DNA from 2 places in the Rahnella sp. GSA61A genome. Region 2 is predicted to be linked to the other one. Evidence: predicted binding sites of a transcription regulator. Region 2 holds the regulator's gene; the other holds the start of a gene.
What was found. Region 2 encodes LexA, which represses DNA repair genes until DNA is damaged. Its sites were predicted from a motif close to TNCTGTATGTACATACAGNA; they were not measured.
Positions count from the first base shown of each region.

Region 1: rmuC (DNA recombination protein RmuC) is a predicted target of LexA. The motif match lies at 3,293-3,312, and genes of this name have one in related genera.

Region 1 is NZ_JAHXYO010000030.1:16,846-22,653, reverse strand. It holds gene katE (catalase HPII) at 1-1,519, shown strand, start outside; gene udp (uridine phosphorylase) at 1,743-2,504, shown strand; gene LC431_RS24380 (DedA family protein) at 2,670-3,197, shown strand; gene rmuC (DNA recombination protein RmuC) at 3,355-4,896, shown strand; gene ubiE (bifunctional demethylmenaquinone methyltransferase/2-methoxy-6-polyprenyl-1,4-benzoquinol methylase UbiE) at 5,038-5,793, shown strand; gene LC431_RS24365 (SCP2 domain-containing protein) at 5,807-5,808, shown strand, end outside.
Region 2 is NZ_JAHXYO010000027.1:38,897-44,704, forward strand. It holds gene zur (zinc uptake transcriptional repressor Zur) at 1-295, shown strand, start outside; gene LC431_RS23550 (CsbD family protein) at 454-663, opposite strand; gene dinF (MATE family efflux transporter DinF) at 853-2,217, opposite strand; gene lexA (transcriptional repressor LexA) at 2,516-3,124, opposite strand; gene LC431_RS23565 (diacylglycerol kinase) at 3,244-3,612, opposite strand; gene plsB (glycerol-3-phosphate 1-O-acyltransferase PlsB) at 3,730-5,808, shown strand, end outside.

The sequences.
Region 1 (5,808 bases), on a different contig from region 2:
CCTGCATAACGTGTTCTGGGCGATGTCTGACCGGGGCATTCCGCGCAGTTACCGCACGATGGAAGGTTTTGGCATCCATACTTTCCGTTTCGTGAATGCAAAAGGCAAAGCCACTTTTGTGCGTTTCCACTGGAAACCGCTGGCCGGAAAAGCCTCTCTGTTATGGGATGAAGCGCAGAAACTGGCCGGGAAAGATGCCGATTTCCACCGCCGTGATTTGTGGGAAGCCATCGAAGCCGGAGATTATCCGGAATACGAACTGGGTGTGCAGTTGATCCCTGAAGAAGATGAATTCAAATTTGATTTCGACCTGCTCGACCCGACCAAACTCATCCCTGAAAAACTGGTGCCGGTAGAACTGATCGGCAAAATGGTGCTCAACCGTAACCCCGATAATTTCTTTGCTGAAACCGAGCAAGCCGCGTTCCACCCGGGGCACATTGTGCCGGGCATAGATTTCACCAATGATCCGCTGTTGCAGGGGCGACTGTTCTCTTACACCGACACGCAAATCAGTCGTCTGGGCGGGCCTAATTTCCATGAAATTCCGATTAACCGGCCGACGTGCCCTTTCCATAACTTCCAGCGTGACGGCATGCACCGTCAGGACATTGATACGAATCCGGCGAACTACGAGCCGAATTCCATCAACAATAACTGGCCGAGGGAAACACCTCCGGCAGCGTCCGGCGGTGGCTTTGAAAGTTATCCTGAACGGGTTGATGCAGAAAAAATCCGTCAGCGCAGTCCGTCATTTGCCGAATATTATGCCCATCCGCGCCTGTTCTGGCTGAGCCAGACAACAGCGGAGCAGGATCATATTATCGGCGCTTTCTCATTTGAATTATCGAAGGTGGCGCGGCCGTATATCCGCGAGCGGGTCGTGGATCTGTTAGCGCATGTTGATCAGACGCTGGCGCAGAAAGTGGCGAAAAATCTGGGTATTACCCTTTCCGCTGACACCCTGAAGATCAAGCCGCCGAAGCCCGTGAATGGGCTGAAAAATGATCCGTCGCTGAGTTTGTATGCCAGCGGTAAAGGCACGATCAAAGGGCGGCAGGTGGCGATATTGCTGGGTGAAGGTGTGAATGCGGCGGATGTTCTGGAAACCTTACAGGCACTTCAGGCCGCTGGCGTTCACCCTAAGCTGCTGGCCAGTCACTTAGGGAGTGTGACTGCCGATGATGGTTCTACGTTGCCGGTTGATGCGACGTTTGCCGGATCGCCTTCCATCACCGTTGATGCAGTGATTGTTCCGCATGGGCATATCGACGCACTGCTGATGAATGGCGATGCACGGCATTATGTGCTCGAAGCCTACAAACACCTGAAAGTGGTGGGGCTAAGTGGCGATGCACGCCGCTTCAAATCGCTGCTGGGGCTGACGGATGATGTGCCGGAAGAGGGCGTTGTGGAAGGTGAAAAAGCAGAAGGAGCGTTGCTGAAGGCGTTTCTGAAAGACATGCTCAAACACCGGATCTGGTCGCGCAGTGCGGCGGCAGATGCCGTTCCTGCCTGATTAACTGTAACTGATAAACAGGCAATCCCCGGCAGCGGAGATTGCCTGTTTAAAATTCCCTCACCCCTCCTTATTTTGTGACTTGAATCACAAAATAAATGTATGTGAAATTCCTGTTGTTACATCATAGTGACGACCGTCACGAAATAACGTCACAATGTTCAGTACAGTTGCCGGGTGTTCCTCCTGCCAATAAATGACCTTACACACAGAGGAGTTTGTTATGTCTCAGCCTGAAGTTTTCCATCTTGGCCTGGCCAAAAAAGATTTAAACGGCGCGACGCTGGCGATTGTTCCCGGCGACCCTGAGCGCGTGGAAAAAATTGCCAAATTGATGGAGAACCCGGTTCGTCTGGCTTCCCACCGCGAATTTACCTCATGGCGTGCTGAGCTTGATGGCAAATCTGTGATTGTTTGCTCAACCGGTATTGGTGGCCCTTCGACCTCTATTGCGGTTGAAGAACTGGCGCAACTGGGGATCCGTACTTTCCTGCGAGTCGGCACAACTGGCGCTATCCAGCCACACATCAATGTCGGTGACGTTCTGGTCACGACCGCTGCCGTTCGCCTTGATGGCGCGAGCCTGCACTTTGCGCCGATGGAATTCCCTGCAGTAGCCGATTTTGCCTGCACCACCGCGCTGGTTGCGGCGGCAGAAGCCGTGGGTGCCGCGACGCACATTGGCGTTACCGCCTCTTCTGACACCTTCTATCCGGGTCAGGAACGTTATGACACTTACTCTGGCCGTGTTGTCCGTCGCTTCAAAGAATCGATGAAAGAGTGGCAGGAAATGGGCGTCATGAACTACGAAATGGAATCCGCGACTCTGCTGACCATGTGTGCAAGCCAGGGTCTGCGCGCGGGGATGGTGGCGGGTGTTATCGTGAACCGCACGCAGCAGGAAATCCCTAATGCGGAAACCATGAAAAAGACTGAAAGTCATGCGGTGAAGATTGTTGTAGAAGCAGCCCGCAGGCTTATTTAGTCCCTATAAAACTAAAACAACCACATCACATCATCACATCAATGGGCTGCCTCTGGCGGCCCGTTTTTTTGCCCTGCTAAGCAGATCTGTTAAGGTCATGTTAGTAATCCATCTGGAATAATTGATGAACCTCCTCCCGGATCTCTGACAAAAGGAACTGCATTTTTGACTGTTCACGACCTTCTTGAGTACACCACTACCTTCATCCGCGCCCATCAGGTGTGGGCTGCACCGATCGTTTTCTTTCTGGCTTTTGGTGAGTCTCTGGCATTCCTTTCCCTGCTGCTCCCGGCAACGTTTATCTTGCTGGGACTCGGCGCGCTGATCGGCGAAACCGGTATTCCGTTCTGGCCCATCTGGGCCGCCGCCGCCGCAGGCGCTTTCCTGGGGGACTGGCTTTCTTACTGGATTGGTGCCCGTTATCAGGATCGGGTTGGCAATTTCTGGCCTTTCTCCCGCCATCCGCAAATGCTGGTTCGTGGACATGCTTTCTTTGAAAAATGGGGCATGCCCGGGGCTTTCATTGGCCGCTTCTTTGGCCCGCTTCGTGCCGTTGTGCCACTGGTTGCCGGTATCTGCGGTATGCCGCAAAAATATTTCCAGATTGCGAATGTGACGTCTGCACTCATCTGGGCTTTCGGCATCCTGGCGCCAGGTGCTTTCGGCATTCAGTGGCTGAGCCGCTGGTTTTGAATGCTGCTCTCTGTGGCTGGCTATCGCAAGGGGGCAAATACAGAGAAATTCCTTTTTGGAAGACGTCTCGCAAAGGCTCAATGCAACAGAAAATAGACTGGACATCCATACAGCCTGACATTACCTTGGCCGCAAGAGACTTTAAGAGGGAAATCGCGTGGATATCAGCATCCTGACAGCCCTGGGGGCGGGGTTAGTGGGCTTACTCGTAGGTTGGCTTATCGCCAGCCTGCGCCAACAGCAACAGCAGACGGAGTATGAAACGCAGCGCCGTTTGCTGGAACAATCGCTGGAACAGGCTAAAGCGGAAAATGATACGCACAAAAGCGAGCGGCAATCAGGGCAGCAGCAACTGCGTGAGGCTGAACTTGAGCTGCGAAAACTGCATAGCCTGCAGGCGGCCAGTCAGGAAAAATTACAACTGCTTGCCCACTGGCAAAACGAGTGTGAGCAACTGAATCAGGAACTGCGTGCGCAGCGGGAAATCAACAGCGCGCAGGAAGCAGAGTTGCGTGAGGTTTCAACCCGTCTGGATGAAACCCGCATGGCGGCTGAAGAAAAGCAGCGTCTGCTGATTAACAGCGAACAGCGCCTGAGCAGCCAGTTTGAAAATCTGGCTAACCGGATTTTCGAACAAAATGGCCGCCGTGCCGACGAACAGAACAAGCAAAGTCTCGACAAGTTACTGTTGCCGTTGCGCGAGCAACTGGATGGTTTCCGTCGTCAGGTGCAGGACAGCTTTGGGCAGGAAGCCCGTGAACGCCATACGCTGGCGCATGAGATCCGCAATCTGCAGCAACTGAATGTGGAGATGGCCCGTGAAGCCGTCAACCTGACCAAGGCACTGAAAGGTGACAACAAAACGCAGGGCAACTGGGGGGAAGTGGTGCTGAGCCGCGTGCTCGAGGCTTCCGGTTTACGTGAAGGGCATGAGTACCAGACTCAGGTCAGCGTGCAGGTTGACAGCAACAGCCGGATGCAACCCGATGTGGTCGTCAGGTTACCGCAGAATAAAGACGTAGTGATTGATGCCAAAATGACCCTGGTCGCGTATGAGCGCTATTTCAACAGCGAGGATGACAGCGAGCGGGAAGCGGCGCTCAATGAACATATTGCCTCGGTTCGCGGACATATCCGCCTGCTCGGGCGCAAAGATTACCAGCAACTTCCCGGTCTGCGCAGCCTCGATTATGTGCTGATGTTTATCCCTGTTGAGCCCGCTTTTCTGCTGGCTATCGACCGTGAGCCAGAATTGATTAGCGAAGCGCTCCGGCACAATATTATGCTGGTCAGCCCGACGACCCTGCTGGTGGCGCTGCGAACGATCAGTAACTTGTGGCGCTATGAGCATCAGAGTCAGAACGCCAAACGTATCGCCGACCGCGCGGCACGTCTTTACGACAAACTGCGGCTGTTTGTGGATGACATGGAGTCGATGGGACAAAGTCTCGACAAAGCGCAGGGAAGTTATCGATCCGCGATGAATAAACTCTCGCAAGGCCGTGGTAATCTTATCGGACAGGTGGAAAGTTTCCGCGCGCTGGGTGTTGAAGTTAAACGGCCTATCAGTCCGTCTCTGGCTGAAATAGCGAAAGCGGAAAATGAACCTGAAGACACCGCATCTCTGCCCGATACCTCTGATGCGGAAGAAGAACAGACGCTGAACCCGGGTGAGTTAACTCCCCACCAGCAGACATAGCGGGTCAGAGGGCCTGCACTGTATTTGTGATTCAATGCATGAATTTTTGCAATATGTTGAATCACCATCGGTGATGGGGCTTTCGAACGGGTTCTGATACACTTCTCCCCAAGAGTTCGACTGAAAAAGCAGGCATAAATAATGGAAAAGCAGACGCCGGAAACCACCCATTTTGGTTTTCGTACAGTAGCCAAAGATGAAAAACAGGAAATGGTGGCAGAAGTCTTCCATTCCGTTGCGGCAAAATATGATTTGATGAATGATCTGATGTCTTTCGGTATTCATCGCATCTGGAAACGCTTCACTATTGATTGCAGCGGTGTCCGTCAGGGACAACGTGTGCTGGATCTGGCCGGTGGTACGGGCGATCTGACCGCAAAATTTTCCCGTCTGGTGGGTGAGAAAGGCGAAGTCGTGCTGGCGGATATCAATGATTCCATGCTGAAGATGGGCCGCGAAAAGCTGCGCAATCTTGGCATCGTCGGCAACGTCAGCTACGTTCAGGCGAATGCCGAGGCTCTGCCGTTCCCGGATAACTATTTTGACTGTATCACCATCTCTTTCGGTCTGCGTAACGTGACTGAAAAAGAGAAGGCGCTGCGTTCCATGTTCCGCGTACTCAAGCCGGGCGGGCGTCTGCTGGTACTGGAATTCTCCAAACCGGTGCTGAAGCCGCTGAGCAAAGCTTACGACACCTATTCCTTCCATATTTTACCGCGTATTGGCGAGCTGGTTGCACACGATGCCGAAAGCTACCGGTATCTGGCTGAATCAATCCGTATGCATCCGGATCAGGAAACACTGAAAGGAATGATGGCGGACGCAGGTTTTGAAAATGTGACTTATCACAACCTGACTGGCGGCATTGTGGCGTTACATCGGGGTTTCAAATTCTGATATGAGTATGCCGAT
Region 2 (5,808 bases):
ACAGGGATTTATTCACCGTGTTGAATCCGCAAACAGCTATGTTCTCTGCCATCATTTTGAAGAGCCGAGCCATACTTCTGCGCTGTTTATCTGCGACCGCTGCGGGTTAGTTACCGAAAAAACCACCGACGGCATTGAAGAGCGTCTGGCAAAACTGTCATTAGAATCCGGATTTGAGCTTCGCCATTCCGTCGTTGAAGCGCATGGCTTATGTGCAGAATGCAAAGTAGTAGAAACCTGCGACAGCCATGACCATTGCGATCACGACCACAGTATTGTGGTGAAAAAACGCTGAATGATCGGGTTTTAAGGTTTTGAAGGTGACTCGTAAGAGGAGGATGTTTTGTACAGAGAAGAGGTTGGGTACATCCGTGTACCCGTATCCTGAAGCGTTCCGGGTAGGAGCAGCTAAATCTCAGGATACGTCACTGGCACGCGAGGGGGAGTCGCGTCTTACCAGTGATATTTGTTTTTGGTTTCCCATTCATTGAGCTCTTTCTCGGCCTGATCTTTTTGATAGCCGTAACGCTCCTGAATTTTACCGACTAACTGATCACGTTTACCTTCAACCACTGTCAGGTCGTCATCAGTCAGTTTGCCCCATTGTTCTTTCACTTTCCCTTTGAACTGCTTCCAGTTACCGTCGGCTTGGTCCTTATTCATAAAATATCTCCTGTTACCTTGGGTTTTATGAACTGCATTTCGTCTTGCAGCTCGTCCTTAACACTTTAAAGGTTAGTAGAGAATCTCGATTAATCCTCCTTAAACAGGGATAAAAACCACTATTAGGATTAATCTAAAGCATGAAATAACGACAAAGCTGCGCTTATTTCTTTGAAAATAGCTGAAAAATCAGTGCGACGGAGACGAAAACCATGTGTCATGCCGCCAGTAACGACGCCATATCCAGCCCAGTGAAATCCCGCGTAACCCGAGGAATACCGTCAGCGCCAGCCACAACGCATGATTGCCCAGCAGCGGTAAAGTGAACAATGTCAGCCCGTACCCCAGCGCCGCCACCAGCATGCTGTTTCGCATATCCCGCCCACGCGTTGCGCCGATAAACATGCCATCAAGCAAATAGCACCAGACAGCCACCAGCGGCAGTATAATTTGCCAGCCAAGATATCGGTCCGCCAGCTCACGCAATTCCGGTAATGATGTCAGCGCATCAATGATCGCCCCACCCGCCAGCGCGTAAATCAGAGCAAAAAACAGCGCAACCAGCCCGGCCTGACGACACGCGGCATGCCAGACATTCAGCAGTTTTTCGCGGTTGCGGGCACCGAATGCCTCACCGGAATGCGCTTCGATAGCATAAGCAAAACCGTCAAGTGCAAACGCGGTAAATGTCAGCAGGTTCATCAACACGGCGTTGACCGCCACAATGTGGCTGCCCAGCCGCGCGCCCAGAACGGTCAGCGATGCAAAGCAAAGCTGCAACAGTAATGAGCGCAGCATGATGTCGCGGTTAAGCCCGAGAAGACGGCGCAAATTACCACGCCACGCGGAGGTGATTTCTGCGCCGGTGATACCGCGTCGTTTCATCACCCGCCAGACGAAATACAGCCCGATGAGTAGCGTGAAATACTCGGAGCTTGCCGTCGCGATGGCTGCGCCACGCACGTTCCAGCCCAGCCCGATCACCAGCCACAGATCCAGAATGATATTCAGCAAATTCCCGGCAATCAGCAAAATCACCGGCCCGCGAACGTACTGAATGCCGAGCAACCACCCGAGGATCACCAGATTCGCCAATGAAGCCGGGGCGCTGAACCAGCGGATTTCGATAAACAGCCTCGCCTGTTCAAGCACGGGCTGGCTGCCGCCGACAATGTGAAACGCCAGCTCCATCAGCGGATGACGGAATACCACAATAATGACGCCCGCCAGTACAGCCAGAAGGAAGGGTTGTACAAAAGCACGCGCCAGAAGCTGATTATCTTTCGCGCCCAGCGCCTGAGCGGTCATGCCGGTGGTACTCATCCGCAGAAACAGTAAGAGCATAAAAAGGAAAGTGGTGATCATCGAACCCACAGCCACGCCGCCGAGATAATCCGGGCTGTCGAGATGACCGATCACTGCGGTATCCACCAGGCCGAGGAGCGGCACCGTGATATTGGAAAAAATCATCGGCAATGCCAGCATCCAGAGCGCTTTATCGGCAGGGCTTAAAAAGGTGTTTTTGAGTGTGTGTCGCAGGGAATGATGTTGCATAGAGAATCTCATGCCGGAGGTTCAGGTTATGCCTGTAAATGACATCGCCCCGAAAGGGGCGATGATGAGAGAAACGCATTTCTCTTTGAATTCACATGGATGCCAGAGGCGGCCGCCATCCATATTCAATTAGTTTTAGTCTTGTCTATCTGACACAGCAATTTCTGACTTAGTCATATCTGACCGAGTAATTCGCGTTATATCAAGGCGGCAACTAAGCGAACGCCGGGAGCATACACAAGTATGTGACCGGGGTTCGCGAAGGCAGCCAACGCAGAGATAGCTCGAAGTACGAAGGTCAGATCCAGTCGCCGTTGCGGATAACACCTACGGCTAAGCCTTCAATGCTGAAATTCTGCTCGCGCAAATCCACCACGATCGGCTGAAACTCGCTGTTCTCAGGCAATAACTGCACCACACTGCCTTGTTTTTTCAGGCGTTTCACGGTGACCTCATCATCAATACGGGCCACCACAACCTGACCATTACGCACGTCTTGCGTTTTATGCACGGCCAGCAGATCGCCGTCAAGGATACCAATATCACGCATCGACATACCGCTGACACGCAGCAGGAAATCGGCGCTCGGCTTAAACATTGCCGGATCGATCTGATAGTGCCCTTCGATATGTTGCTGCGCCAGCAGCGGTTCACCGGCGGCAACGCGGCCAATCAGCGGTAAACCTTCTTCTTCTTCCATCAGCAGACGAATGCCGCGTGATGCACCGGAAACAATCTCAATAACACCTTTACGCGCCAGCGCTTTAAGATGCTCTTCCGCCGCATTGGGAGAACGGAACCCCAGACGTGATGCAATCTCTGCGCGGGTTGGTGGCATACCGGTGGTGGAGATATGATCGCGAATAAGGTCGTAGACCTCTTGTTGTCTGGTCGTTAAAGCTTTCATTCCGCCCCCTGGTTGTTTATACAGTCTTGCTGTGAGTATATACAGCTAAACGGTCAATGAAAACCTAAGATTGAATAAAAACAGGGCATAACGTTGATTCCTGGAATGCAGATTCCAAATCAGAACCATCGCGACCAAAAGATGCTGACCCAGACAAAAATCGCCAATATGATGGTCAGAAGTACGGCAGCAGAGCCGATATCTTTTGCGCGACCAGAAAGCACATGAAACTCAGGCCCGATGCGGTCTATTGCACATTCCACCGCGCTGTTGAGCAACTCCGTGACACAGACCAGCACGACGGATCCCACCAGCAGGATACGTTCAATGGTGCTGACATCAAGCCAGAAAGATAGTAAAATTAACGGGATAGCGACGCTGGCCTCCTGGCGAAATGCCGCTTCGTTTTGCCATGCCGCTTTGAATCCTTTCCAGGAATAGCCGGCCGCTTTATAAATTCGGGTAAATCCGGTGACTTGGTTCGCCATTTCGGGTACTGATCCTTAGAGTGTTTGCAGCATTTTAGCTTTTATATGACCACAGATCTCCACGGATCTTTCTGGTATCCTTGCGGCGAAATTGCTAACAAGAGGCTTCACGTTTTTATGTCAGGTTGGCGTAGACTTTATTACACATTATTGAATTTACCACTCTCATTGCTGGTAAAGAGCAAGGTCATACCTTCAGATCCGGTTACCGAGTTGCATTTAGACCCGACGCGGCCGATTTTGTACGTATTACCTTATAATTCCAAAGCCGATTTGCTGACGTTGCGTGCGCAATGTCTGGCGCAGAATCTACCTGATCCTCTTATTCCGCTGGAAATTGACGGAACCCTGCTACCAAGCCATGTCTTTATAGCCGAAGGCCCGCGCGTATTCTCTTATTACACGCCGAAGCAGGAGTCCGTAAAGCTGTTCCACGACTACCTTGATTTGCACCGCAATAATCCGGATTTAGACATTCAGATGTTGCCGGTGTCGGTAATGTTTGGTCGTGCACCGGGCCGTGAAGGTCAGGACGACACGCCGCATCTGCGCGTGCTGAACGGTATCCAGAAATTTTTCGCTGTGCTGTGGCTGGGGCGGGACAGTTTCGTCCGTTTCTCCAATACCGTTTCCCTGCGTTATATGGCGACGGAACACGGCACAGATAAGACGATTGCTCAAAAACTGGCACGTGTGGCGCGGATGCATTTCTCCCGTCAGCGTCTGGCTGCGGTTGGTCCGCGCCTTCCGGCACGTCAGGATTTATTCAATAAATTGCTGGCCTCAAAAGCCATTGAGAAAGCGATTGAAGACGAAGCCCGCAGCAAGAAAATTTCCCACGAAAAAGCCCAACAAAACGCCATCGCCCTGATGGAAGAGATTGCCGCTGACTTCTCTTATGAAGCCGTGCGCCTCTCTGACCGTGTGCTGAGCTGGACGTGGAACCGTTTGTACAAAGGCATCAACGTTAATAATGCCGAGCGTGTACGCCAGTTAGCGCTGGACGGTCAGGAAATTGTGTATGTGCCTTGCCACCGCAGCCACATGGACTATCTGCTGCTGTCTTACGTGCTCTATCATCAGGGTCTGGTACCGCCGCATATTGCCGCCGGTATCAACCTGAATTTCTGGCCGGCTGGCCCGATTTTCCGCCGTCTGGGTGCGTTCTTTATTCGTCGAACCTTTAAAGGCAACAAGCTCTATTCGACGGTTTTCCGTGAATATCTGGGCGAACTGTTCAGCCGCGGTTATTCGGTGGAATACTTTGTGGAAGGGGGGCGTTCGCGAACCGGGCGTCTGCTGGAGCCGAAAACGGGCACGCTGGCCATGACCATTCAGGCCATGCTGCGCGGCGGTTCACGTCCGATTACGCTGGTACCGATTTACATCGGTTATGAGCACGTCATGGAAGTGGGTACGTACGCGAAAGAATTACGCGGTGCGACCAAAGAGAAAGAAAGCCTGACACAGATGCTGAACGGGCTGCGCAAGCTGCGTAATCTCGGCCAGGGTTACGTGAACTTCGGTGAGCCGCTGCATCTGACCACTTACCTGAACCAGAACGTGCCAACCTGGCGTGAAGCCATCGACCCGATCGAAGCACAACGTCCAAGCTGGCTGACGCCGACAGTGCAGGATTTGGCAGAACAGATCATGGTGCGCATCAACAATTCAGCGGCAGCCAATGCCATGAACTTGTGTTGTACCGCGCTGCTGGCCTCCCGTCAGCGTTCACTGACACGCGAACAGCTGACCGAGCAAATCGACTGTTATCTGCAATTGCTGCGTAACGTGCCTTACAACGCGGATTCGACGGTGCCTGATCTGACCGCTGACCAGTTGCTTGATCACGCGCTGAACATGAATAAGTTCCAGGTTGAGAAAGACAACATTGGCGACATCATCGTTCTGCCTCGCGAACAGGCCGTGCTGATGACGTATTACCGCAACAACATCCATCATATGCTGGTGTTGCCATCACTGATTTCAAGCATTGTGATGCACCACCGCCAGGTCAGCCGCGCGGAATTACTGCATCAGGTCGAACTGATTTATCCAATGCTCAAAGCCGAACTGTTTATGCATTTCGATACGCCTGAGCTGCCACAAGTGCTGGATGTTCTGACGCTGGAACTGGCGCGTCAGCAAATCATTCACCTTGAAGATGATGAGCTGACACTTAATCCGGCCCGTATC